Casimicrobium huifangae: one gene and its partner. The main gene of each other region encodes a partner of the protein of the gene in region 2 in a complex. Links are inferred from orthologs where the notes say so. Each region holds a gene or a part of one and is shown on either strand. Other genes may lie near its edges.

What was found.
Region 1: the proteins of hslU (region 2) and hslV are in contact, whole or in part, in a solved structure (PDB 1G4A), measured with the Escherichia coli proteins. The link is inferred for Casimicrobium huifangae from one-to-one orthologs.

Annotation. Positions count from the first base shown.
Region 1 is NZ_CP041352.1:860,255-870,679, reverse strand. The notes cover bases 5,732-8,678. They hold hslV (ATP-dependent protease subunit HslV), read right to left. Parts: upstream 7,506-8,678; coding sequence 6,957-7,505; downstream 5,732-6,956. Other genes in these bases: FKL89_RS03890 (hypothetical protein), read right to left, coding at 7,561-8,678; FKL89_RS03900 (FAD-dependent monooxygenase), read right to left, coding at 5,732-6,939. In the rest of the region: tfpZ (TfpX/TfpZ family type IV pilin accessory protein), read right to left, coding at 1-359; FKL89_RS20450 (pilin), read right to left, coding at 530-958; FKL89_RS03925 (DUF3025 domain-containing protein), read right to left, coding at 1,316-2,131; FKL89_RS03920 (zinc ribbon domain-containing protein), read right to left, coding at 2,115-3,287; FKL89_RS03915 (hypothetical protein), read right to left, coding at 3,303-3,524; FKL89_RS03910 (SPFH and helix-turn-helix domain-containing protein), read right to left, coding at 3,681-4,796; FKL89_RS03905 (DsbC family protein), read right to left, coding at 4,877-5,689; more of FKL89_RS03900, read right to left, coding at 5,725-5,731; more of FKL89_RS03890, read right to left, coding at 8,679-8,787; FKL89_RS03885 (DUF3299 domain-containing protein), read right to left, coding at 8,817-9,314; FKL89_RS03880 (ABC transporter permease), read right to left, coding at 9,321-10,425. UniProt on the Escherichia coli protein: Protease subunit of a proteasome-like degradation complex believed to be a general protein degrading machinery. The complex has been shown to be involved in the specific degradation of heat shock induced transcription factors such as RpoH and SulA.
Region 2 is NZ_CP041352.1:453,726-469,876, forward strand. The notes cover bases 7,639-10,631. They hold hslU (ATP-dependent protease ATPase subunit HslU), read right to left. Parts: upstream 9,805-10,631; coding sequence 8,473-9,804; downstream 7,639-8,472. Other genes in these bases: FKL89_RS02095 (MFS transporter), read right to left, coding at 7,639-8,476; FKL89_RS02105 (enoyl-ACP reductase FabI), read left to right, coding at 9,953-10,631. Also shown: FKL89_RS02075 (S9 family peptidase), read right to left, coding at 23-2,011; FKL89_RS02080 (TonB-dependent receptor plug domain-containing protein), read right to left, coding at 2,205-4,616; FKL89_RS02085 (NAD(P)H-dependent oxidoreductase), read right to left, coding at 4,898-6,280; FKL89_RS02090 (AEC family transporter), read right to left, coding at 6,291-7,169; more of FKL89_RS02095, read right to left, coding at 7,172-7,638; more of FKL89_RS02105, read left to right, coding at 10,632-10,759; FKL89_RS02110 (FAD-dependent oxidoreductase), read right to left, coding at 10,780-11,925; pepP (Xaa-Pro aminopeptidase), read right to left, coding at 11,952-13,262; FKL89_RS02120 (5-formyltetrahydrofolate cyclo-ligase), read left to right, coding at 13,284-14,159; bifunctional methylenetetrahydrofolate dehydrogenase/methenyltetrahydrofolate cyclohydrolase FolD, read left to right, coding at 14,156-15,013; FKL89_RS02130 (site-specific recombinase), read right to left, coding at 15,017-16,151. UniProt on the Escherichia coli protein: ATPase subunit of a proteasome-like degradation complex; this subunit has chaperone activity. The binding of ATP and its subsequent hydrolysis by HslU are essential for unfolding of protein substrates subsequently hydrolyzed by HslV.

The DNA of each region.
Region 1 (10,425 bases), 400 kb from region 2 along the record:
AGATCTGACTCCGCAACTTCGCTGGCCCGAATCACGTCGAAACGCGCGCCCAACGCGGCAACGTAAACGGGACGCCCCAAAAGCAGTGTCGATGTGCCGTATAGCAAGGCTGCCACCTGGACGATCGCGATGATCGCCAGATCCATCTTGAGCGATTTTTTGCCCGGCTTGAATACTGTAAGGGTGAGTGCAGGCCCCAGCACCACATCGACGGCCAGTACCACAAGGAAAACTTCGAGCCCACCTACCGCGCGGAACAACGGATCGGGATACCAGACGAACCAGAAGAGCGCAAGCAGGATCCCGCCCACGACCGCGCAAACACCCAGATGAATCGCTGCAGCTTTGAAGCGTGTCATTGGTAATCAAGTGACCGAACACAGTGGGAATTGTTGCGCAGATGGAGTTGCGTCGCGACGATCACCTGACGCGGCGCGTGCCAAGTGCACAGCCGTACTGGTGGTCAACAAAGGAAAAAGCCCGCCGAAGCGGGCTCTCTCGACTTTGCGTGATCGCAAAGCATCCGACATTAGGTCTTCGTGCCACGGCAGCTAGTCGGCAGGTAAGCAACGGCAACCGTCGTGCCCGCTCCGCCGCAAACCCAGTCAACCGCGCCGGTTACCGCTTGAGGAATTAGGGTCACAAGGCCGGCAGCGCCAGTCACTTTGCTCGTCACCTCAATTCGCGTACCGGTCCAAGTGAGGCCGTCGACATATTGGTTGGTAACGACAGTCTGACAACCCGACGCAACCATGTCCGGGGGCAACGTATTGTTGTTTGAGGACATGTACTCAGCAACCGACAGCTTGCACGGCGACGCTGCACCGATAACTTCAGAAACCTTAGCACGCTTCGTGTAGTCCTGATACATCGGAATAGCGATAGCCGCCAGAATGCCGATGATCGCGATCACGATCATCAATTCGATAAGGGTGAAGCCCTTCTGAACACGTTTCATAGTCAATTTCCTTCCCGGGAGGTTTACTTGGAGATTCAGCGACGGACGCTGGATGGGCTCACTATTGCAGCGGGCGTGCCAGCGGGATTCGATTATGGCAACGTCATAGGCAAGTGATTGTTTTTGCTGACTTTTGTGAATAATCCGAAATGTCACAACTTGGTTTGTCGTTTACAAACATCAAGAGCATTGCCGCGCGCGAGCATTTCCATTGACGAAATTTGTCACTCGCCTGCCAACGTATGGCGCAACCATGCACCGACTTTACGGACATGTGGTCCATGTGAGTCTTCATGCTCTTCTGGGAGTTCGGTTACGAAATGGGCGTCCTCAAATCGACGGCGGCGGAACAATCCGCTATCTACTCTCGCCGGCTCGTACACGGCGGGCGACCAGAGGGGTTCGAAGCGGCCTGAACACATCAACATCGCCGTAACAAGCCGGCGCTTCGCTTTCGGCAAACCAGCCCGGCACCCCAAGAATCGGTAGCGCAAGCCGTCGTTCGTTGGCGGCAAGTGACGTGCCGCTGTCGACGCCCTGGGCAAGTAGTTCGTCGATTTCGTCTAGCGATACCTCCGCCGCCAGCCGCAACCACAGCGCCTTCACCGTCAAGCCGCGATGCGGGTTGCTGGCAAGTTGCTCCAGCGTGCCGTGGCCAAACAGGATGACGCGGCAGTCGCGGATGAAGTGGGCGCGATGCTCGACGAACAGCCGCTTCCATTCGTGTGCTTCGTGCAGCGCCCGCAAATCGCTGCGCTGGCTGATGATCAGCGCGCCGGCCTCGTCAAACAGCGTCAGGATGTCGCGCCGCCGCGGGCGGCCGTTGGCGGTGGCCGCTGCGCCGAGCGCCACATGGGCTTCGCTGATGGCGCGTTTGGTTTTGGGAAAGGCGTGCCAGACCAGCGCGTTGACGGTGTCGTGCAGATTGTTCGGGCGAACGATCAGCTCGTTCTGTTCGACAATGCGGCGCTCGAATTCCATTGCACCGGCTGCCCGCACGGGTGGTGCAACCAGGCGAGGAATCACACCGGTCGAGGGTGCACAATCTGCTGCGGACGAGGCCTCAAGCGTTGGCAAGTACTCACGGTAGGGCGCGAACGCGGGATGCTCAAGCAACGCCGCAGGAATCGGCGCCAGCGATACGCTGTCGGCTCGATCAGCGATGGCGGCCACCACCCATGCCACCCAGCACGACGAAGATCACGATCAGCACGGCGATCACGGCCAGCGCGATCTTGATCCAGCTCTTCGGATACTCACCGTCGATCTTGCCAGTCACTGCGTTGATGATGACCTGATAGTCCTTGCTGGAATACACGTAGGTCATCAGCCACACCGGCGCCAGGATGTGCTTGAACGTTTGCCGCGAGAAGTTGGCGTTCACCTGCAGGTTGCGCTGCGTGTCGCCGGGCACCTGCTGCGAGCAGAGCGTGCGGGTTGCATCCATCATGCGCTCCCGGCTGGTCTTCGCGGCGGCGATCAGGTCAATCTGATAGCGCTCAACGGTCCAGCCGCTGACGTAAGCGGGGTCGTACGGCTTGAGCGCACCGGTGCCCTTTTCCGTCGTCGGGAATGGCTCGATATTGCGCAGCAGCCCCTGATGCACGCCCTTCGAGCCACACACGAGTGTGTCGTCGAAGAAGTGGTTGAGGCTGCCCGAGGCGTACTCCCAGCGCACTCGCTGCGCCTGCCGTGTCTTCTGCTCACCGTTGTCGTAATAAGTCTCGGTGACGTAGTAGTAGTACCCGGCCTCGGCCTGCCAGCGGGCATCGACCAGCGCATCGAACGTCCAGTACGGCAGGTAGACGCCCTTGACGGTGTCGGTCATTGCCTTCTTTTTGAGCGCGTTAGGCGCCCACCAGAGCTTGCCGTACCAGCCGCGGATACGATCGCGGGCCTGCGGTTCGCTCACCCGGATTGGAAGAATCGCCTCGGGTCGAATGACGTCGCCGGACTCGTCGTAATCAACTATTGCCGAGGCGCCGCAGAATTCGCACGACTTGGCCTGTTTTGACGCGTCGAAAACGCTGATCGCCTGGCACTGCCGACACTTGATCATGCGCGTGGCGCGCGCCCAGCCACGGGATTCGCCCTGAATGTCGCGCAGCGCGGCCACCAGATCGTGCTCGACGATGTCGGTGGACTGGATGCCGGGCATCGTTTCCGATTCTTTCGGCATCGGCGCTTCGGTGCCGCAAAAGGCGCAGATGAGCTTTTGCTTGGCAGGGTTCCATACAGCCTCGCCGCCACAGGCGACGCAGGAATATTTGCTGCGGGCCTGCTTTTCAGGGGCCGTCGCGGCCGTGTGAGTGGCGGTTTCCTGATTCATTGCTGCGAAACTGTATTAGTCGAGACGCGTTTTGGCGCGCAGATAGGTCATGCGCAGACACACGTACACACCGAGCGCACCTTGTCCGATGGCCGCCGGCAGCCCGGAACCCGGCACCGCCAGCGGCAGCAACGCTGCCACCGTGCAGAGCGCTGCGAGTACTAGTTTTTCCGTCACGCCAGCGTCACTGACCATCACGAACCACGCGAACACAATCAGAATGAAGATGGTGGACACAGGGGACCAGTTATGCGTGATGCGTTGACCAGCGACTTTTCACCAAAAAGACCATTTCACGGGGCCTGAATTCCGATTTCAGGAAAAGTCGACTTCGTCGAAAAACCCGCCTTCAGCCCTGGTTCAATGGTTCTTTCAGCCAAAAGCCAATAGTGCTTAGCCCTTCAGGAAGGTATCCACCGCATCCTTCGTGATGCGCCACTGGGTGCCGATCTTGCGGCCCTTCAGGTTGCCGGCATCCAGTTCAGCCAGCACATCGCTCTCGGCCACGCCGAGCACCTGCGCCACTTGCGCCGGATTCATCAGCTCCATTGCAGGCGCCGCTGCGGGCGCCGCTGCGGCAGCTGCAGCGGCTGCTGCGACGGGCGCCGCCATCGCGCCCGGCACCATGCCGCGCGGCGCGTTCGGGTTGGCGCCCACCGTGCCGCCAGGCTGGTTGATCATTTGCTGGCCAACGCCCATCGCTACCGCGAATTCGGCACCAAAGCCCATCGTGCCTGCCTTGCCCTCGCCGACGGCATTGGCCATGTTGTAGCGGATGTATTCCCCCATGTCGCCAATCGTGGTCATGGCGCCGCGCTTGTCGATCGCCTGCTCCACTTCCGGTGGCAGCGAGACGTTCTCGATATTGAACGAGGTGACCTCAATGCCATATTTCGCCGTCGTGATCGGATTGATGGCGGGCAACAACGCGCTACCGATCTCGCTGTAGCGGGCAGCAACGTCAAGCGCTGGCACCTTGGCATTGGCGATCGCCTCGGTGAACACCGTCACGATCTTGGAGCGCATCACGTCCGCAAACTCGTCGAGACGGAAGTGATTGTCGGTGCCCGCCACTTCCTTCAGGAACAGCGGCGGATTGACGATCTTGAAATCGTACTGACCGAACGCGCGCATGCGTACCACGCCAAAGTCCGCGTCGCGCATCATGATCGGGTTTGCCGTGCCCCACTTGTTGCCAGCAAAGGTACGGGTGGTGACGTAGTAGACGTCGGCCTTGAACGGTGTCTCGAAGCCGTATTTCCAGCCGAGGATCGTCGACAGTACCGGAATATTCTGCGTTGACAGCGTGTGCTTGCCGGGGCCCATCGTGTCGGCGTATTGGCCAAGGTAGACAAACTGCGCGACCTGGCTTTCGCGAACGATCAGTTGCGCGTTGTTCTTGATCTGCTTGTCGTCGTCCGGCCAGCGATACGAGAGCGTATCGCGCGAATCATCCTGCCACTCGATGATCTCGATCAGCTCTTTCTTGATGAAGTCCATGAGGCCCATTGTGATTTCTCCCTGCGGTCAAATGACGAAAGACGAGTGACGGATGACGGACTGCGGCGCTACAGCCGCAATCAGATTATTTACTTCGCGGCGACCTTGGTCTGCGCCGCCTTCAGACGTGCTTCCAGCTGTTCGCGCGGAATCGCACCCGCGATCATGCGACCATCTGCCAGGAAGAACGAAGGCGTGGCTCGCACGCCGAGCTTCTGGCCCAGCTCAACCGTTGCGTCGACCGGATTGCTGCAGTCACTCTTTGCGGTTGCATCAAATTTCTTGCGTAGCACTGCGTCCTGCCATGCCGCAAGGCGATCCTTGGCGCACCAGATCGCCTTCTGTTTGTTGCGGGCAGCCGGATGCAGCGAATCAATCGGGTACATGAAGTTGTAGACGGTGACGTTGTCCACGTCCTGCAAAGTTTGTTCGAGGCGCGTGCAGAACGGGCAATCAACGTCAGTGAACACATACATCACACGCTCACCCTTGCCGCGCACAAATTTAATCGAGTCGGCCAGTGGCAAGGCTTTGATGTCGATAGCGCTGAGCTCGGACGTGCGTTCCTCGGTCTTGTTGGTCATCGTCGCGGTTTCAATCAGATTGCCGACGATGAAGTGCGTCAGTTTTTCATCGAAGTAGATGAGGTCGTCCCCAACCATCGCCTCAAAGGTGCCAGGAAACACGGACGCGCGCAGGCCCTTGATCGGCGCCCCTTTGAAGCGCTCTTCGAGCACGGTTTTGACCGCGTTCAGCTTTGCGCTGTCTCCTTCATTGCCACGTGCGGCAGCGACTGGTGACGCCTTGGCGGCCTTGTCGGTTTTGCCAGCTGGCGGCTGTTGCGCGTTGCAGGCACCGAGCAGGACGCCGGAAGCGAGCAAGGCGACAATGATGCGTTTCATGTGGGACTTTCCTTCGAGTGCGCGGATTTAAGCGTTCATTGCATCGCTGCGGTAGACAGCGTGCGACGAAACGCGGGTACGCGGCCAAAAAGACGCATTCCAGCGTCGCCAGCCGCCATCAGCCATGGATGTTCGGGTTGATTGTAGAGGCGGAAAAGACCGTCGGTCGTCATCTGCATCGCGAGCGTCGGGCCGTACCGATGCCGTCGATAGCGGCCCAACAGCAGGGGATGGCCGGGATCGTCCGCCGCCATCGCGACACCACGCCAGAGGTCAAACAGGCAACGGGCGTCGGCAAGCCCGACGTTGACGCCCTGCCCCGCCAGCGGATGCATGGCATGCGCAGCGTCGCCTACCACCAGGACGCGCTTGCCAGCGGGATTGCCCACTCGCAACAAATTGAGCGGGAAACTGCGCGGCTTGCCAGCCACCGCACGCAGGCGGACGGTTCCTCCGCAAGCCGCGTTGATCGCCCGCAGCAGTTCGTCGTCGGCCATCGCACAGAGCGCAGCAGCGCGTCGGGGATCGGTTGACCACACCATCGACACAGCCGGCGCGCCGGCAATGTCCGGCAGCGGCAACAGCGCGAGAATCGAGCCGTCCGGCACGAACCATTGGGCCGCGGTACCGCGATGCGCGGATCCAGCGATCAGGTTGGCGACCACGCCGTGCTGCGGATAGGCATGATGCGAGGTCATCAGGCCGGCCGCGTCGCGCAGGCGCGACTGCACGCCGTCCGCAACAACAACCACGCGAGCCTGCAGCAGGTTGCGGTCTGCCAGTTCGAGCAGTTTCGCTTCGACGCCGATGTCGCCGCCGTCGTACAAGTCCACGCCCTCACCGCGCACCAGCAGCACGCCGGCCTGCACCGCCGCCCGTGCGATGGCGAGGGTCAGCGCCTCATGCTCGATGACGTGTGCGAGCTCGTCTTCACCGGTGTCTGCCGCCCGGATATGCAGCGACTCTGCGCCGTTGCGGCCGTGCACACGCATCTCGGACACCGCCGCACAACGGGCCGGGTCGAACGCAACTTCCTGTCCGGCCAGCCAACTCAGGTTGCCTGCGGCGACGGTGTAAACGCGCGCCGACAGCGGCTTGTCTGCCGTCCATGACTTCGCATCGGGCAAGGCATCGCGCTCAACCACAGCGACACGCGAGGCGTTACCCAGCGCGCATCGGGCGGCCAGCGCGCAAGCCCAACCGACCGGGCCGCCGCCGGCCACCAATACATCGAACGAGGTAGTGTTCAAAGCGCCGGGCTACGCGACTACCACGTCAACTCTTCAATGACGTGGTTCTGGTTGGTATAGATGCAGATCTCGCCGGCGACCTTGAGCGATTCAGCAACGATCTCGCGCGCCGTGAGCTCGCTATGCTGTGTCAGCGCCCGGGCTGCCGCCTGGGCGAAGCCGCCACCGGAGCCGATCGCCACGATGCCGTGCTCCGGCTCAAGCACATCGCCGTTGCCAGTGATAATCAGCGACGCGCTTTGATCGGCCACCGCAAGCATCGCCTCCAGGCGGCGCAGGATGCGGTCCTGCCGCCAATCCTTGGCCAGCTCCACAGCGGCACGCGTGAGGTGCCCCTGATGCTTTTCCAGCTTGCCCTCGAAACGCTCGAACAGCGTGAAAGCGTCAGCCGTCGCGCCAGCGAAACCCGCCAGGATGCGATCGTGATATAGCCGACGCACCTTGCGGGCCGTCGCCTTGATCACCATGTTGCCCAGGGTTACCTGGCCATCGCCGCCAATGGCGACGGTATTGCCGCGGCGCACCGAGACAATGGTGGTGCCGTGAAAATCGAGTCTGGAATCCATGAAAACTGGCCGCCAGGCGGCGATAGGAAAAGTTGGCGCTACCTGGCCAATTGGCTCAGGCCGTCTTCACAAACAGGCTGGCCGGCGCACCAGTGAGCTGCAGCAGCACCTGAATGATGGGGGTTGCGCCGAGCACGCGAACGTCGATGGCCTGCGCCATGAGCCGGGTAAACGCATTGGCAATGGCGCCGCCACAGACAAAATCAACGCGCAACACCTGCCGCATGTCGACAACAACCGGGTTGGTGGTCACCTTGTCCACGGCCACAGTCTTCAACGACGGATCGGCGGCGCCCTTGAGCTCACCCACCCAGATCACACGATCATCAACCAGCGCTTCGTCGGGCTCATCGGCCTCGGCACTTTGGGTGGTCAACACGCTGCGCTGCAACGGCGTCAACGCTTCCAGCGACGGCGGTGAGATCTCGAAGGTGACTGCGAAGTCCACCGCGCGATCATCGAATGTTGCCGTTTGCGCCGACCATTGCAGCAGTTCAAGCACGAGATACCACTGGCCTTTGCGCGTACGTTCACCGGCTTTGAGTGGTGCAGACAGGCGGCGGATCGTGGCGTCCAGCGCCCGGAACGAGATCACCGCGCCTTTGCGTCGAAGCGCCGCCAGCGCACCGGCGAGCAGCGTGCCGCAAACATCGTTAACACCATTCAGCTCGGCGATGTCGAGGTCGAACCGTTGCGGCGCCGGCGAGGTTTCTTTCCGCTTGGCCGCCTCACTTAGCGCCACGATCACCGGTGCGTGCGGATCGGTCAGGTCGCCGCGTAGCAATGACTTGGGCTTGGCGCGCACCGCTGCCGTTGCGGTGGGTTTGCTGGCGGCGTTGCTGCCCACCGCCATCTCATCCCACGCCGGTGCCGAACGTTCAAACTGCACCACAAAACGCAGCGCAAGCTCTTCAAAAGACGCCCGGTCGTCCGCCCTCGCGTAAAGGTCAAACAGGCACATCCACACCATCGGCTGTGAGCGCTCGGCAGTATCGAGCGCGTGGACCAGCGCGGCGGTCGCGGCTGTTGCATTGCCATGCGCAAACATCAGCGCCGCATTTTCGAGCGACGGGCCGAGCGCGCCTTCCTCTTCGACCTCGATACGGGCCGCCTGCGGTGCCCAGCCGCCAAGCTCGGTGTCACCATGATGGCGCGAGATTGTGGTGGCAGGATCAGCGAGATTCCTGCCATCCTTGCCTGGCTTGCCCGCCGCATCGATTGGGGCCAGCTCCAGTTTTGGGCTGCCTACCTTCGGCGACTTCGGAAAGATCTTGAATGCCATCTCGAATGTTCGTTTTCTTCAGCGACCGTTCAAGGAACCGGTACCGCGTCCACCAGCCGGTAATAGAGCCCTGCCGGATCATCCTTGAGCACCTGCAATGTTCCGGACAACGCAACAGCGTCGAAGCCGTAACGCACATCGGACTTCGCCCGCACCTCAATCATCGCGTCCGGCCCGGCGGGCAGGCAAAACGAACAGTGCGGCGGCGCCGCGACCAGAAGGAAGCGACGCTGCTTGTCACCGATGTCAAGCGGCATCATGAAGCCTTGCACCTTGATCGCCTTGCCATCAAGCGCCGTCACCACCTGGGCGAAGGCAGGCACCATCTTGCGATCCTTTTTCACCAGCTCCACTTGCCCGAGCGTACGCCAGGAGGTGAAACCCGGCTTTTCGGGCAGGAATTGCGACGGTGGCATCAGCGCCCCATTCGCTGGTACGGGGGTTACCGCGACCGCAGGCAACCAAGCGAACAGTGTGACGGCCGACAGCGACGCGAGGCAGCCTGAAAGAAGTGAGCGAATTTTCATTTTCAATTACCTCGACGAAAGTTGCGCGGCAACGTCAATGGAAACACTGCGCCAGAGAACTGGGATAGTAGCAATAACTGCGAGGCAAAGCGCAGCAATCAAGGCAATTCCCCAGTACCCGCTGCCAACCATTGGATCTACCGCCAGGCCAGGAAGCACGCCATGCGACAGCAGCCACGCGCCCACCGCCAGCAGCACAGCCGCCACCAATGACGCGAGCAACACCAATGCCACTGCCTCGGCAAGCACCAGCAATGCCAATTGCCACCGGCTCGCCCCCATCGCCCGCAGCACCGCCATTTCCGGTTCCCGCCGCGCCAGCGCCTGCATCAGCGCTCCCAGTAAAGACGCCATTGCGGCCGCAATCAGGACAACGGCGAACGCTTTGATAATGATTGCCACCCAGTCAAAACTGGTCAAGAGACGAGCCGACTCCAGCGCCGGCACGGCGGCCTGCAGTCGGGTGGTACTGTTGATCATGCGCGGAAGCGTCGCCACACCTAGTGGCCCCCTGGTCTGGACCAAGGCAAACGTAGCCTCACGTTCACTGCTCGCCGCATGGCCCTCGTGTACCAGCCACACACTCTCTATGGGCGTGACTGCAACTTGGTCGATCACCCGCCCACTTGCCTTGAGAATGCCGACGACACGATAAGGATTGCCATCATGCTCGGCCGCCGCGTCGCCACTGCTCATGCCGTGGGCACCAATGAAGCTGTCGCCGACGCGCAGCCTGGCACGGGCGGCCAGCGCTGATCCGACCACTGCCTCCATCGGCGCAGCGGGTAGAGCCCCTTCCGTCAGCTGGGCGCCGTAGAACTCGAGAAAGTCGTTGCCTGCGCCAACTATGCGAGCACCCGCAACCGAGTCTCCCATTGCCACGGCAATGGCCTGCGCCACCATCGGATTGGCCCGCAGTGCAGCCACTTCATCCAGGCGAATATTGCCGTTCGGTACATCCAGATAGTAAACAGCGGCCAACACGTTCTGCAGCGCCGAGCCCTTGGCGCCGACCACGATGTCAATGCCTTCGGCCTGTCGCCGGGCATGCGATTCGAGCGTTGCCTGCAGCCAGACAATGCCGACCGCACTGGCCATCCCCAACGCGCAA
Region 2 (16,151 bases):
TGTCTTTTCGGGTGTCGGAACGTTACGGCTTGCCGAGGTGCCTGGCGAAGAACTGCTCAGTGCGCGTGTAGAAGTCAATCACGTTCCCGGGCGCATTGAAGCCATGTGCCTCGTCGAGGTAGACCTTGTAATCGAGTGGCTTGCCGGCTTTCTCCATCGCGTCGCGGAAGGTGGTGCCGTGGATCAGCGGAACGCGGATGTCCTGACCGCCCATCGTCAGCATCACGGCGGCCTTGATCTTGTCGGCATTCTTGGCCGGTGAGGTGGCGTCGAAGCGGGCGCGATCGGCGCTGATATCGCCGATCCAGCGCTTGAAGTCGGTCTGGTAGTAGTCGCTGTAGCGTGCGGTGTCAGACCACGTCACGTTCTGTTTGAGCTCGATGTCGGTCACTGCCACGTAGGCATGGCTGCACTTCCAGAGATCGGGGTCGCGCACCAGCCCCTGCAGCGCGGCGTAGCCGCCATAGCTGCCGCCGAATAGGCACATGCGGCTTTTGTCGACAATGCCCTGCGCCACCAGATGCAGCGCGCCGTCGGTGATGTCGTCCTGCATCGTCAGGCCCCACTGCTTGAAGCTCGACTGATAGTGCTTCGAACCGAAGCCGGTGGACCCGCGCGGTTCCGGCTCCAGCACCGCGTAGCCGCGTGACGCGAAGAACTGTGCAGTTGGCCAGCGCCCCCACTGGATGCCGTGATAGCTGCGCACCCAGGGACCGCCATGAATGTGCACCACCAGCGGCAGGTTCTTCGCTTCGCTGCCGCGCGGCACCGTCAGCCATGCCGGGATATTGAGGCCGTCACGCGCCTTGTACATCACGAAGCGGCGTTCCGGCATCAGTGCCGATGGCAGCCACTCGCGGGTCGCAGCGATCTTGCCCAGCGAACGCTGCTGCGTGTCGAAGATGTAGTAGCTGCCTGCGTCCGTTGCCGAGCGCGCGAAGACGAGCGCATAACGTGCAGCATCGTCGCCCGGCGTAATGTGGTTGACGGTATCGGGCAGTGCCTTGTCAATGCCGGCCTGAACGGCGGCATAGCGCTCGTCGAACCAGCTGGTACCTGGCATCTCGGCGCTGTGGCGGATACCAAGTACTTTGCCGCTCGCAGGGTGAATTACCAGACCATCATCGAGATCGAGCCAGGGATGCTGTGCAACCACCTCTCCCAGTTGCTTCTTCGCGATGTCATAGCGGTAGATGGCGCTGCGGTCGCCGCCGTGACGGCTGGCAACGAACAGTGTCTGGTCGTCGTCGAAGGCAAGCGGCCGCAGTCGGTCGAGATCGCCACTTAGTTCACCGATTTGCAGCCAGCTATCGGCGGCGGATTGGCGGTGCCAGAGCGTGCGCTTGCGGGCCTTGTCGGCGGACTCACGTGGCTCCACTCGCATCGCGATGCGGGGCTCAAGGCGGTGATCAAGTACCCAGTCGGCCACGCGGCCGGGTGAATCAAACGTGAGCAGTTTGGTGCGGCCGGTTCGGGTGTCGTAGCGATAGACGTCCTCCGACTGGATGTCGCGCAGGTGCGTGCTGATGATCAACTCGCCGCTGCCGTCGCGGGTGCGGGCGAGGATGTCGAAGCTGCCGCGTACGTCCTGCGCGAGGTTGCGCGAATTCTTTCCATCAGTGTCGATGGCGATCATCGCCCCGCGTCGCCAGACGCCGGTTTCCAGTTCACGGTTTGACGCGCGGAAAATCAGCCTGCCATCGTCCACCCAGGTGAACCAGTTGACGTCCACCGTCTTGAAGTCAGTGACTGCGGTCGACTGTTTGCTGTCGAGATCGATGACGACGAGGTTTTCGCGACCGTTGACCGGCGCGACTGCTGCCAGCTTGCGGCCGTTCGGCGACATCGCCATTTGCGAATAGCGTGGCAGCCGGAAGAATTCACCGACCGGGATATCGGCGGCGGTCTTGTAGCCGCTGCCGGCTGTCGTAGCTTGCCCTTGAACCGCCAGAGGCACGCAAATGACAAGCCAGGTGAGCGCGAGGCGGGGCAAACGGGAGAGGATTTTCATCGGGTCATGGGCGTAACCTGAACGGCGCGCGAACCACGCGAAGCTACCGTTATCAGCTCTACGCTGGAATCCTTGTTTTAATGGGGCTCAGCGCGGAAAGGCGCTAAAGTCGACACAACGTCAAATCGGGCGCCACGCCCATTGAACTGGCGGTCTCGGCGAAAAGCCGTTAACCGCCAGTTGCCTTGGATGGCTAGAACTTCTTCCAGAAGCGGATGAAGTAGCTGGCACCGTTGAGGCCGAACTGCACGCTGTCGTAGATGAAGCCGTTGTCGGTTTCGTTCGGGTCCTGTTTGCTCGGCTTCACGTTGAAGATGTTGTTGCCGCCAATGGTGACCTTGGTGTTCTTGTCGAACGCGTAGGTCAGCGCCAGATCGGCCGAGGTCTTCGGCGCGTAGCGCGCATTCGGTACGCCTGCGGCAGTGCCCGAGAAGGTGCCGAGCGTCTGTGAGCCGAAGTGAATGACCTTGAGACTGGTCTCCCACGGGCCGAGTGCATGATCGAAGCCAAGCGTAGCCTTCATGCGCGGGCCGCCCTGCTCAATGAACAGGCGCTCGCGCTCAGACAGCAGCACATCTTCAAAGCCGGCCAGTGACGCTGGCGTCTTGACGCCGGTGACGCGGGTCTTGCTGTAGTTGAACGCCAGGAAGGTATTCAGCTTGCCGCGACCCAGCTCGCCCTTGTGCGCGACGGTGAGATCGAGCCCCTGTGTGCGGGTGTTGACCGAGTTGACGAAGAACTGTGCCTGACCAACACCAAGCGCGGCGAGCGTGGCGCCGAGTGATGGGTAGTTGTCGGCGTCAAAGCGGCCGGAGAGCACGATGCGATCCTTGATGTCGATCTGGTAGAGATCGGCGGTCACCGCCAGCGCGCGCGACGGATTCCAGGTCATGCCCAGCGTGAAATTGTTCGACTTCTCTTCCTTCAATTTCGGGATGCCGGCGGCATTGGCGATTGCGCTGCCGTTGGGTGCCAGCACCACATCGAGTGGCTGGCCGCTGATGAAGTCGGTAAATGTCGACGAGAAGTAAACCTGCTGCAACGAAGGCGCGCGGAAGCCCGTGCTCGCCGAGCCGCGCAGCAGCACCTGATCGCTGGCCTTGAAGCTTGCTGCCACCTTGCCGGTGAGCGTGGAACCGAAGTCGCTGTAGCGCTCGCCGCGCAACGCGGTCGCGAGTTTGAGGCGCGTGGTGAGATCGGTTTCAACGTCCACATAGCCGGCAACGCTGTTGCGACTCTTGCTGGTGGCGTCGCCCGGCTGGAAGCCCGGGAAGCCCTGGCTGCCGGCGTTGCCGCCGAAGCCGACGCCGTCGGCGTCGTTGTAGGAGCCCAGTTCGCCAGCGAAGATCTGGTAATTCTCGCGCCGGTACTCGGCACCGAAGGCGACGTTCATGCCGTTGGCCACGCCCGGGAAGAAGCGGCTGAAGTCGGCGTTGGTGGTGAGCTGCGAGAACGAGAAACCACCGGCGTTGAATGCGGTTGGGCTGCGCCCCGCGCCGCCGTGCAGCAGGTCGTAGTTGGCGATGGAGGCGTTCAGCGTGTTGCTGATGTTGTACTTGAGTTTGTTGTAGCCATAGGTCTGCGAGAAATCGGCATTCCACTCGCCGATCTGCCGCTTGTAGCCGACAGTCATGTAGCGGTCTTCGATGTCGCCGTTGATGAACGGCACGAAGCCGTCCGGGTACATGGCCGCCGAGTTGCGCGAGGGGATGTCATCACTGCCGATACCGCCGCGGGCGAACGCCGCCGAGGAGGCGTCGCGGGTTTGGTAGCCGAAGGTGTAGTAGAGCTTGGCGGCGCCGCTGACCGGCACTTCGCCGTTGACGTACAGCGTGGCGTTTTGCGTTTTGGTGTCGCCGATGATGCGCGGGTTGCCCGGCTCGGCGCGGTTGCTGCGGCCGCGGTCAAGGAATTCAGCGGTGATGCCGGTGGTGCCGCCGTTGCCGGTAGCGAAGCCGCAGTAGGCGGAGGCGAGATAGTTCTTGCCGTCACCCGCCGAATATTGGCCGTAACCGAGTACGGCCTCACAGCCGGCGCGCTTCTTGAGCGTGATGTCGATCACGCCGGCGATGGCGTCGGAGCCATATTGCGCCGCCGCGCCGTCGCGCAGCACCTGCACGCTGTCGATGGCCAGCATCGGGATGGTATTGAGGTCGGTGCCGGTATTGCCGCGGTTGCGGGCGCCGAACAGGTTGACCAGCGCCGTGGTGTGCTTGCGCTTGCCGTTGACCAGCACCAGCGTCTGGTCGGAGCCGAGTCCGCGCAGCGCGGCGGAGTCCACCAGGTCAGCGCCATCGGCGCCGGTCTGGCGCGTCGAGTTGAACGACGGCGAGATGTACTGCAGCGACTGCGCGAGGTCGAACTGCCCGCCCTGTTCGGCCGATTTCGACATCGGAATGAAATCCACCGGCACCACGGTGTCGGTGGCCGAAGCGTTGACGCGGCGGGTGCCGACGATGGTGACCGTTTCGACGACGGTGGTGTCCTTTTTCTCGGCAGCGGGCGCCGTTTGTGCCGTGGCGATGGTGGAGGAGAGACCAGTGGCGCTGGCGGCGCCGTAGAGGCTGAGCAGGATAGCCCGCCGCAGTGTTGTCGTTGTTGTCATTTCAGGGTACCCCGTGCAGGATGTGAGTGAGGTCGCGGCGGCCAACTGCACACATCGGGGCCGACGCTCGGAAAATTCAGTGTACGGGGCGCAAGTGGCTGCGGTCAACGATTTGCAACGGCAACAGCCTTTGCCGTCAAAGCCCGTCGCATAAGGGCATCGTCTCCAAATGGCAGAAAGTCGACTTTTCAGTTAATGAGAAAAAAGGCCGCAATCGGATGCGGGTTTCATCAAAAAGATGAATACACGAATCCGCCAAATGCTGGCGGGACAAACTGCGGTCAGGCCAGATGAGTTTCCATCGCTCGCCGGAATTCGATAGCGCGCTGCTGCAGCGCATGGGCGCTGTCGAATTCGATGTCGTCCCAGCGTACGGTTTCGTGCGCACCGACGTTGCGCTTGAGCCGACAGCCATGCGCGAGGCCCAACGGCAGCGCACCGGTATCGACTGATTCCCGCGCCGGCAGGATCTTGCCGTACACCGTGAAGCCGCCTTCGCCATCGAGCGCCTCGCCGTGCTTCAGATCGCGCTTGGCGGTGGCCACCACGTCGGCACGCCAACGCAAGTCGCCATCGTGCCACCAGGCCAGCGGCGCGCCCGTTGGTTCGCCACGCAGACCAGCGCTCGCCACACTGATGCCAAGCTCCAGCCCGATCAGGTGATAGGGCTTGTACATCGCCGTGTACTCGCCAGTCTTGTCGGTCACCAGACCGTATTCCTTGAAGCAGCGGCGCACATACTCGCGCCCGGCGTCGCTGCCGGCGCGGAACACCACATATACGCCCCAGCGCAAATCGCGAAACACCGGGCGACCGTCGCGCTCCACGCTCGAAACCACCTCCACCATGCCATGACCGTCGAGCAGGCCGCCGACGCCGCGTGGCCGCATCACATGCGCGAGGTCGTCGACGCCACAGGGAGGGAACAGCAGGCCACGCGGCGGCGTCAGGTCACAGGCATTGGCGATCGCGGTCATCTCGATGGCGCTCTTGGTGCCGTCGAGAAAACTGTTGAACATCTGCGGGTTCATGCCGCCTTTTGCAGCGTCCTCGGGCGCGATGCCGTAATGCGGCCACACGGTCGCCGGCGTGCTCTCGTGATACTGCGGCAGATACTTGGTGCCCTTGCCCGCAGCCACCACCTCGAAACCCGCTGCGCGGCACCAGTCCACCATCTCGCACACCAGCGCCGGCTGGTCGCCGTAGGCCAGCGAGTACACGATGCCAGCCTCGCGCGCCTTGCGTGCCAGCAGTGGCCCGGCCAGGGCATCGGCCTCGACGTTGACCATCACGATGTGCTTCTTCGCGTCACAGCAGGCCAGCACATGCGCGATGCCGTGTGCGGGTGAACCGGTGGCGTCGATGATGACATCCAGCTCTGGCGCGGTGATCATTGCAAAGGCATCGTTGCCGACGAAGGTGTTGCCAGTGGCCTGGGCGTCACGGAATGATGTCGCTCCGAGCCTGGCTGCGTCCCAACCGACATTCAGGAGCGCCGCCTTCGCACGCGCAGGGTCGAGATCGGCCACCGCCAGCAGATGAATGCCCGGCGTGTGCTTCACCTGCGACAGATACATCGAACCAAACTTGCCAGCGCCGATCAGGCCGACGCGGATGGGCTTGCCAGCGGTTTGACGCTGGTTGAGCAGAGCGTGCAGGTTCATCGCAGTCTTTCTATTTCAAAGCAAACAACAAACCTAGCGGAATGAACACTATGCTCGCAATATTGCCCACGAGCACGATTGAGGCCACCTTCTCCGGTTCCTGCTTGTAGTAGTCGGCCACCAGAAAGTTGAGCACGGCGGGCGGCAGCGCGCCGAAAAGATAGACGAGCCCGATCTGCTCCTTGCTCATCGGCAGATACTGCACGATGATGCCTGCCATCAACAGGCCGGTGAGCGGGCACACGGCGGCGCCGAGCAGCGAATTGGAAAAGTCCTCGCGCTTGACGTCCAGCATGCGTACGCCCAGCGAGAGCAGCATCACCGGGATGGTGCAGTCGCCGATCATCTTCATCGGCGCATGCACGCTGTCGGGCAAATGCGTGCCGGTAAGGCCCAGCGCAGCGCCGATCACGGTGGCCCACACCATCGGGCTTTTTGCCAGCAGCTTCAGTTCGGCGTGTTTATGCACGATGAAGGCCCCGAGCGTGAAATGCAGCAGGTTGGATGTGGTGAACAGCGCCACCATGCCGGCGACGCCAATCGGCCCGAAGGCGAACAGCGCCAATGGCAACCCCATGTTGCCGCAGTTGTTGAACATCATCGGCGGCACAAAGGTGCGCGGGTCTTGCCGCGAGACTTTGGCAAACGGCCAGGCGATCAGCCCGGAGCCGATCACGATCACGATCGATGCCACCACCAGCGGCCACAGCGACACCAGATCCACGCTCTTGTCGGAAAGGTTTGCGAGCACCAGAAATGGCCCAAAGACATCGAGGTTGAGGCGATTCACCACCCGCATGTCGGGCTTGTTCCAGAGCCGCCCGATGGCATAGCCCATGACGATGATCACCAGCACCGGCAGGACGATTTCAACGATCCGGAGCGCGATGTTCACGGCTGCACCACCCCTTCGTTGCGCACCGCAGGGTTGCGCAGACGCAGCAGTGTCCACACCACACAAAGCGCCTGCAGCCCCCACAGCCACAGGAAGGCCTGTTCGTAACCAGCCGCCTCATAGCGGCCCGGCGTGCCGGTGGGATAGCGGTTCACGATCAGCCCGATGCCCCACTGCAGCGCGAAACCAAGACCGAACATGAGGAAGTTGATCAACGTCGAGACGCGTCCGTGAACCGATTTGCCGAAGCGCGTAAACAATGCGGCGAACAGCAGGTTCCCCGATACATGGGTTAGTCCGAAGATCGTCATCACCAGCGCCGGTGAACCACCCCACGAGTGCAGAAAGGCCCATTGACCGATGCCGGCAAACAAGCAGGCGACGAAGCAGAAGATGACCGGCGAGATACCGCGCTGCATCAGTCGCCCCATCACGTTGCCGAGCGCGATATTGGCCACCAGCATGCCGGCCGAGATCAGCAGCAGATCGCCACCGATGGCATTGGCTGGCAGTTTCGCCACATCGACCAGCCACGGCCCGGCCCACAGGCCCTGCACGGCAAGGCCAATGGCATTGGTCAGGCAGGGCAACGGCACAATGGCCCAGAACAGCGGTGAGCGCAGCACAGCAGACCATCCGGCCGGTTGCGCTGAAGGGTTGCCGCTGGTGGCGGTCTTTGGCGCCGCCGGTGGATCGGGCACTGCAAACGCGAGCCAGAGCGCGACGACTACCGTCAGCACTGCCACCGAGAGGAACAGTTGGCGCCAGGTGATCATGCCCAACAGCCAGAGCACTGGCGCGGTAGACAGGATGGCCCCCGCATTGCCTACGGCCAGCATCAGACCGTTGGTTGTCGGCAACTTGCTGGCATCAAGCCACAGGCCGAAGGTTCGCAGCGCCGCCATCAGGCAGGCCGCGACACCAATGCCAATCAGCGCGCGCCCGAGAATCAGTCCCCACGTCGCTTCTGCGGTCGCGAACACCACACAACCGGTGGCGCAAGAGATCAGCAGCGCAGCTTCGACGCGGCGCGGACGGAAGCGGTCAAGCATGCCCCCCAGCGGCAACTGAGTCAGCGCGAATGACAAAAAGTAGGCAGCCGTCAGCAGGCCGAGATCGGCAGCGTCGAGGCCAAACTCGCGCGTGAGCGTGGGCGCGATGGCCGCGTTAACCGTGCGCAACCCGTAGCTGATCAGATAGGCGATCGCCAGCGGCAGGCTGACGCGCAGCAGGAAGGGGCCGGTGGCGAGCGAAGGCACCGCCCCGGGGGTGGCGGTGTGGGTGGGGGCTGAGTTGGTCAAAGGATGAACTGCGAAAGGTTTTCGTCGCGGACGATGCCCGCAAGTTTGTCATCGACGAACGCGGCATCGATGTGCACCGTTTCACCGGTGAGTGAATCGGCGGTGTAGCTCACATCCTCCAGCAGCCGCTCCATGACCGTATGCAGGCGGCGGGCACCGATGTTCTCCTGCCGCTCGTTGACGGTGCAGGCGATCTCGGCGAGGCGGCGGATGGCATCCGGCTGGAAGTCCAGCGTCACCTGCTCGGTGGACAGCAGGCCGGCGTACTGTTGCGTCAGACTGGCATCGGTACTGGTCAGGATGCGCTCGAAATCCTGCACGGTCAGGGCGCTGAGCTCGACGCGGATAGGAAAGCGGCCCTGCAGCTCGGGGATCAGATCGCTCGGCTTGCTCAGGTGAAAGGCACCGCTGGCGATGAACAGGATGTGATCAGTCTTGATTGCACCGTACTTGGTGTTGACCGTGGTGCCCTCGACCAGCGGCAACAGGTCGCGCTGTACACCCTGGCGCGACACGTCGGCACCATGTGTGTCCTGGCGGGCGGCGATCTTGTCGATCTCGTCGAGGAAGACGATGCCGTTCTGCTCGGCGTTATCCAGTGCGGTCTGCTTGAGCTCTTCCTCGTTGACGAGCTTCGCCGCTTCTTCGTCCTGAAGCAGCTTCATCGCCTCATCGACACGCATCTTGCGCATCTTGCGTCGGCCCTGCTGCATGTTGGAGAACATGCCCTGGATCTGCTGCGTGATTTCCTCCATGCCCGGTGGCGCCATCACTTCCATCTGCGGCGCGGCCACGGCGACTTCGATCTCGATTTCCTTGTCGTCGAACTGTCCCTCGCGCAGCATCTTGCGGAATTTCTGCCGCGTTGCGTTATCGGTCGGCTTCAGGTCGTCGAAGTTGACCGCACTCGGCGGCGGCAGCAGCGCATCAAGCACCCGCTCCTCGGCGGCGTCGAGCGCGCGGTCACGCACCGCTTTCATCGCCTGTTCACGGGTCTGTTTGATCGCGACCTCGGCGAGATCGCGGATGATGGTGTCGACGTCGCGACCCACGTAGCCGACCTCGGTGAACTTGGTGGCCTCAACTTTTACGAAGGGCGCATTGGCCAGCCGCGCCAGCCGTCGTGCAATCTCGGTCTTGCCAACGCCAGTCGGCCCGATCATCAGGATGTTCTTCGGCGTGATCTCGTGCCGCAGTGGCTCCGGCACCTGCTGCCGCCGCCAGCGGTTGCGCAGCGCGATGGCAACCGCCTTCTTCGCCGCCGCCTGCCCGACGATATGCCGGTCCAGCTCGTGGACGATTTCTTTCGGGGTCATGGGGAGCGACATGGAACGGCGGAGAAGACGGCAATAGAGCGATTTTATGGGGCGGGCAGCCGCGCCGGCCGACCACAGGTCATCCGCCTACAATCGTTGTCAGTCAAAACGAAACTATTCGGGTGGCCGCGGCCAGCGGCGAACGAGAAAGAGGAGCGCCATGCCCATCCTGCAAGACAAGAAAATCCTGTTGACCGGACTGCTGTCCAACCGCTCCATTGCGTACGGCATTGGCAAGGCGCTGAAGCGCGAAGGCGCGACGCTGGCCTTCACGTACGCCGGTGAAGCAATGAAGGAGCGCGTGGAGAAGCTGGCGCCGGAGCTGGGCGGCGGCCTCATCATGAGCATGGACGTGACGAAGCAGGACGAGATCGACGGCGTTTTCGCCAAGCTCGGCACCGAATGGGGGGGGCTCGACGGCGTCGTGCACTCGATCGGCTACGCGCCGCGCGATGCCATTGCCGGTGACTTTCTCGATGGCCTGTCGCGCAGCTCGTTCATGACCGCGATGGACATTTCCGCCTACAGCTTTGCAGCGCTGGGCAAGGCCGCGCGGCCGCTGATGAAGGGGCGCAATGCCTCGATGCTGACGCTGACTTACCTTGGCGCAGTGCGCGCCCTGCCCAACTACAACACGATGGGCGTGGCGAAGGCGGCGCTGGAGGCCAACGTGCGCTACATGGCGGCATCGCTCGGGCCGGAGGGCACCCGCGTCAACGGCATCAGCGCCGGTCCGATCAAGACACTGGCGGCATCGGGCATCGCCGGCTTCTCCACCATGCTCAAGAAGTTCGCTGACGCCACACCGATGAAGCGCGGCATCACGGCCGACGAGGTGGGCAACGTGGCCGCGTTCCTGCTATCAGACTGGGCGAGCGCGATGACCGGCGAAATCCTCTACGTCGACAACGGTTTCTCGCACATGGCAACCGGCCTAGACGACGGCGGCGAAAAGCCCAAGGAATAGGGCTACCGCGTTCTGCGCGCTCAGATGAGCGCCAGTTTCCGGATCAACTCGCGTTTCAATGGCGGCACCAGTTGCAGGGCCGTCAGGCCCAGGCCGCGCGGCACATCGGCCAGCCAGCCACCGCGATCAAAACCATAGGCCAGCGCACCGGAGAACCCAATGCGCAGCACACGATCGATACCTCGGGCACGGGCGTAGCGGCTGAGCGCCGCAGCAATCGCGGGCGCACCACTCGTGCCGCTGACCGTTTGCAGGCAATCAGCTAACTCCATCGCATCGCGCAGACCAAGGTTGAGCCCCTGGGCTGCGACCGGATGCAGGCCCTGGGCGGCGTTGCCAATCGCCACCACGCAGCCGCTGGCGCGCGGCTCTACCACCCGCCACAGTAACGGGTAGCTGCTGGCCTTCGCCTGCACGGCAAGCTCGCCCAGGCAGCCGCCGGCGGCCACGTTGATTTCGGCTTGCAGCGATTTGGCGTCAAGCTGCAGCAGCCGTTCACCCTCGACCTGCGGTCGAGCCGAGATCATTGTCCACTGCTGGTCAGCCCGTGGCACCAGGGCCAGCGCACCGCCTGCCGTAAAGCGCTCAATCGCCACGCCGGGCCGCGGGCGTGCGGCACTGACGCGGGTGATCACGGCGAGCTGCCCGGAGTTGCGCTCGATACGCCGGAACTCGGGCAACAGATCAGAGCCCGCGCCATCGGCCAGCACCACACAGTCCGCGCGCAGCGATTCGCCAGTTTCGAGGCGTGCAACGGCATGCGTGCCTTCATGACGAACCGCAACTGCTTTCGCGCTGTAGAGGATGTTGATCGCGGCTGCGTTGGCCGCGTCGTCGAAAGCGGTCTTCAGAGCCGGATACGGGCTGGCGGCACCGAGCATAGGTGCGCCAACCTCGCGAGCGTCGAGCCGCAGCAGGCCAAAAGCGCCCCGCTGACTGACTTCAACCTCGTGAATCGGCGCCCGCTGGCCGTCCGGCACCGTCACGCCGATCCGCTTCAGGAAGCGCCACGATGCCGCGGACAGCGCGATGTTGCGATCGCCAAAGGTCTGCTGACCACGCGGCGCCGCTTCGAGCACGGTGATGTCGCTGGTGACGCCGCGCTCGCGCAACGCGAGCGCCGCAGCCAGCCCGACCGGACCGCCACCGATGATCAGCACTTTCACGGCAATGCGCCAGCTCGACTACGCCGCTAGCGTGCGCAGGCTGCCTCGACCTCGGCCACCGTCTTCGGCGTCTTGATCGTGAGATTCTCGTTGCCGTCCGCCGTGATCAGCACGTCGTCTTCAATGCGCACCCCAATGTTCCAGAAGTGTTCCGGCACGTCGGCATCGGGGCGGATGTACAGGCCCGGCTCGTTGGTCAGCACCATGCCTGGCTTGAGGGTCTGCCAGATGCCCTTTTTGCGATAGTCACCGGCATCGTGCACGTCCATGCCGATCCAGTGGCCCGCGCGGTGCATATAAAACTTGGTGTAGGTCTTTTCCTCAATGACCTGATCGAGCGTGCCCTTGAGCAAGCCTAGGTCCAGCATGCGCTGCGAGAGCACGCGGATGGCCACTTCGTGATATTCGTTGAACGGATTTCCCGGCTTTAACGCCTCCATGCAGGCCAGCTCGGCGTCGAGCACTGCCTGATACACGTCCCGCTGCGGCCCGGTGAATTTGCCGTTGACCGGGAAGGTGCGCGTGATGTCGCTGGCGTAGCCGGCATATTCGCAGCCGGCGTCGATCAACAACATATCGCCGTCCTGCATCTTGCGGTTGCTGTCGTTGTAGTGCAGCACACAGGCGTTCGGGCCACTCGCCACGATGTGGTTGTACGCGGGGGTACGCGCACCGAAGCGGATGAACTCATGCGCGATCTCCGCTTCCACTTCGTACTCGAACTGCCCCGGCCGCGCAAAGCGCATCGCACGAGCGTGCGCCTGCGATGCGATTTCGGCGGCGCGACGCATCAGCGTGATCTCGTGGCTGTCCTTGATCAGGCGCATGTCATCGAGCACCGCGCGGATGTCAACGACTGTGTTCGGTGAAGACACGCCGGTACGAGCCATCCCACGCACGGCGTTGATGGCGGCAGCGATTTCGGCGTCCCAGGTAGCGGTCATGCCGACGGGCGTATGCACGGCCGCGCGGTCGCTCATCAGCTTCGGCAGTTCTTCTTTCAGCTTTTCGATCGGCAACGCCTCATCGAAACGGAAGATCTCTCGTGCTGCATCGGGGCCGTAGCGATAGCCGTCCCAGATCTCGCGTTCCAGATTTTTCTCGCGGCAGAACAGGATCGCCTTGCGCTCGTTGCCACCGACCAGAACGAGCACGGCCTCGGGCTCGGCAAAACCGGTCAGGTAGTAGAAGTAGCTGTCGTGGCGGTAGAGAAAGCCGGTGTCGCGGTTGCGCAGCACTTCTGGTGCTGTCGGAATGATCGCGATATCGTCGCCGATAGCGGCGAATACGCGGTCGCGACGCGCGACGTACGGGGATGTGTCAACGAGCGCGTTCATGGCAAATGACAAAATAGCGTCATGGATGAAGCCCACGATTATAGGTTTGGCCCGGTGCTGGAGCCGGAGCCAGGCGAGCAGGAGCCTGCCGGCGAAATTGCCGTAGCCGAGTTGCCGGTGCAGGAAGACATCGTCGTCGCTGCCGAAACTGAAACCAGCATCAAGCCGCAGTTGCGCGCCGAGGTGCGGGCAAAACGCGACGCGATGAGCGACCGCGAACGCAATGCCGGGGCGCGTCGCATCGTCGAGCGCCTGCTGCACCACCCCGACGTGCATCGCGCCAAGACGGTACTGCTGTACGCCCACCACGGCTCCGAGGTTGCCACCGACGATCTGGCCAAGGAGCTGATCAAGCGCGGCAAGGCGGTGGCCTACCCGAAGATGACGACAGTGGTCGGCCTGATGACGCTGTGGCGGGTGAAAAACCTCGACGCCCTGATTCCACACAAACATGGCATTCGCGCCCCGGACGTGACACGCTCGGCACCGATTGAGCCGCTGGCACTGGATTGCGTGATCTATCCCGGCATCGCATTCACCCGCGGACTGTTGCGTCTTGGACAGGGTGGCGGCTACTACGACCGGCTGTCAGCAAAACTCGCCGACAACTGCGCCCGCATCGGCATCTGCTTCGAATCGCAGCTTGTCGATTCGCTGCCGCAGCACGACCATGATGCCAGCGTGCACTGGGTTGTCACCGAGGCGACGGTGTATCCGTATGTTCCCGATCCGCCGGTGATTGCCCCGGTTGCGGTACCGGCCTCGCCCAACGCGGGCGCTGCTGATTCACCGCCGTTCGACCCATCTGCCATCGTCGCTGTTGCACCATCGGACGAACAGTCCACCGTGCCGACGGTAAATTCCGATTCACCTCCTGATCCAGCCCAATCGCCATGACCGCCATCCGCATCGACGGCAACGTACTCGCCGCCAAAGTTCGTGACCGCATCGCGGCCGAAGTCTCAGCGCTCAAGGCGCGTGGGGTAACGCCCGGTCTGGCCGTAGTGCTGGTGGGCGAAGACGCGGCCTCGCAGGTTTATGTGCGCAACAAGGTGGCGGCCTGCGCCAAGGTCGGCATGCACAGCGTGATGCACAAGCTGCCAGCGGCGACCACCGAGGCAGAACTGCTGGCGCTGATTGATTCGCTCAACCGCGACGCCACGATCCACGGCATCCTCGTGCAACTGCCGCTGCCCAAGCACATCGCCGAAAAGAAGGTGCTCGAAGCGGTCGCCGCGCACAAGGATGTTGACGGCTTCCATGCCGAAAACGTCGGCGCACTGATGATTGGTGAACCGCGCTTTGTCAGTTGTACCCCGGCCGGTTGCATGGAGATGCTGCGCGACATCGGCATGACCGATCTGCGCGGCAAGCACGCCGTAGTGGTCGGTCGCAGCAACATCGTCGGCAAGCCGATGGCCATGCTGCTGCTGCACGCCAACGCCACCGTCACCATTTGCCACAGCGGCACCAAAGACCTCGCCGCGCAATGCCGGCAGGCCGACATCCTGGTCGCCGCCGTCGGCAGACCACGTTTCATCAAGGCCGACATGGTGAAGCCGGGGGCAGTGGTGATCGACGTCGGCATCAACCGCTTGCCTGAAAGCGAGGGTGGCAAGCTGGTCGGCGACGTCGATTTCGATGCGGTCAACGAAGTGGCGGGCTATCTGACGCCAGTGCCAGGCGGTGTTGGTCCGATGACCATCACCATGCTGCTGCAGAACACGCTGGTCGCGGCGAACCGCGCGTAGCCACTACGCTTTCGGCGGCAGGATCGCCTGCAGCGGGTGTTGCAGCAGACGACGTAGCACCAACCCTTGCAGCAGCCGACGCATGCCAGGCTTCAGGCCGTGCGAGCGCAAGGCCATCGAGAACGCCAGTGCAAAGCTCACTGCCAGATTGAGTACACCCATCGAGGCGATGCCACCGACAGCCCACCAAAATGGCGCGGTCAGCATCGTATCGAAGCCCAGTACACCGACCGACGCAGCCACTGAGCCCGTACTCAGCGTGACGTGACGGACATCGAGCGGAATGCCAATGAAAGCCAGCACCGTGGGGACCAGCCCCAGCATCAAGCCGAGCGACACGTTGGCGGCAACACCGGCGACATGCTTCTTCGCGAAATCGGCAATCGCCTGTGCCCGGACTGCACCAAACACCCACTTCAGGCGACGCTGATAGGCCAGGGCATCATGCAGCCGATGCAGTGCAAACCAGTTGTCGGCCCAACCTGCAGTGAGGCTCGATAGCCACAGCAACACGCCGGTGAACGCCGCATAAATGGGGGTCGGCCCGAGCAACGAAAACGAAGCAATGGTCGCTTCGGCTTTCTCCTTCGACAGCAAATTGCCACCGAAGGTATGGAGCACCAGCAGCTGCGCACCCAGCGCAACCGGAAACACGATGGCCAGGTTGCCGCTGATCGCCGCCATCTGCGAACGGATCAATGCAATCGTCTCGTCAACGAACGCCGCTCGGCCCTCCGGCCTGGTGACATCATCGAGCTTCTGCGCCAGTGCCGGTGCCGTCATGGCTGGCTGCTTGGTCGCCAGCGTGAAGTGGGCAAAGTGGATCGCCAGAAAACTGCCGACATAGTCGAGCGAAAACAGCACGCCCTCGACGAACTTGTTCAGATGCAGCGCAGCGATGAAAAACTTCAGGTAGACGGTGCCCGCCGTCAGCAATCCGCCGCCCGCCGCCATGCGCCACATGCCGAAGTAGTCGCGGCGGGTGCGGGCGATGTAGTGCTCGCCGGTTTCGGCGCTGCGCTCGACCACCTTGCGGCCCAGCAGCTGATAGGTCTCACCAAGCAAGGCACGCACGCTGCTGCGCTGCTGGTTGGCGGTGATCAGCTGCGCCACCAGCGCCGTGTGCGCGGTCAGTCCA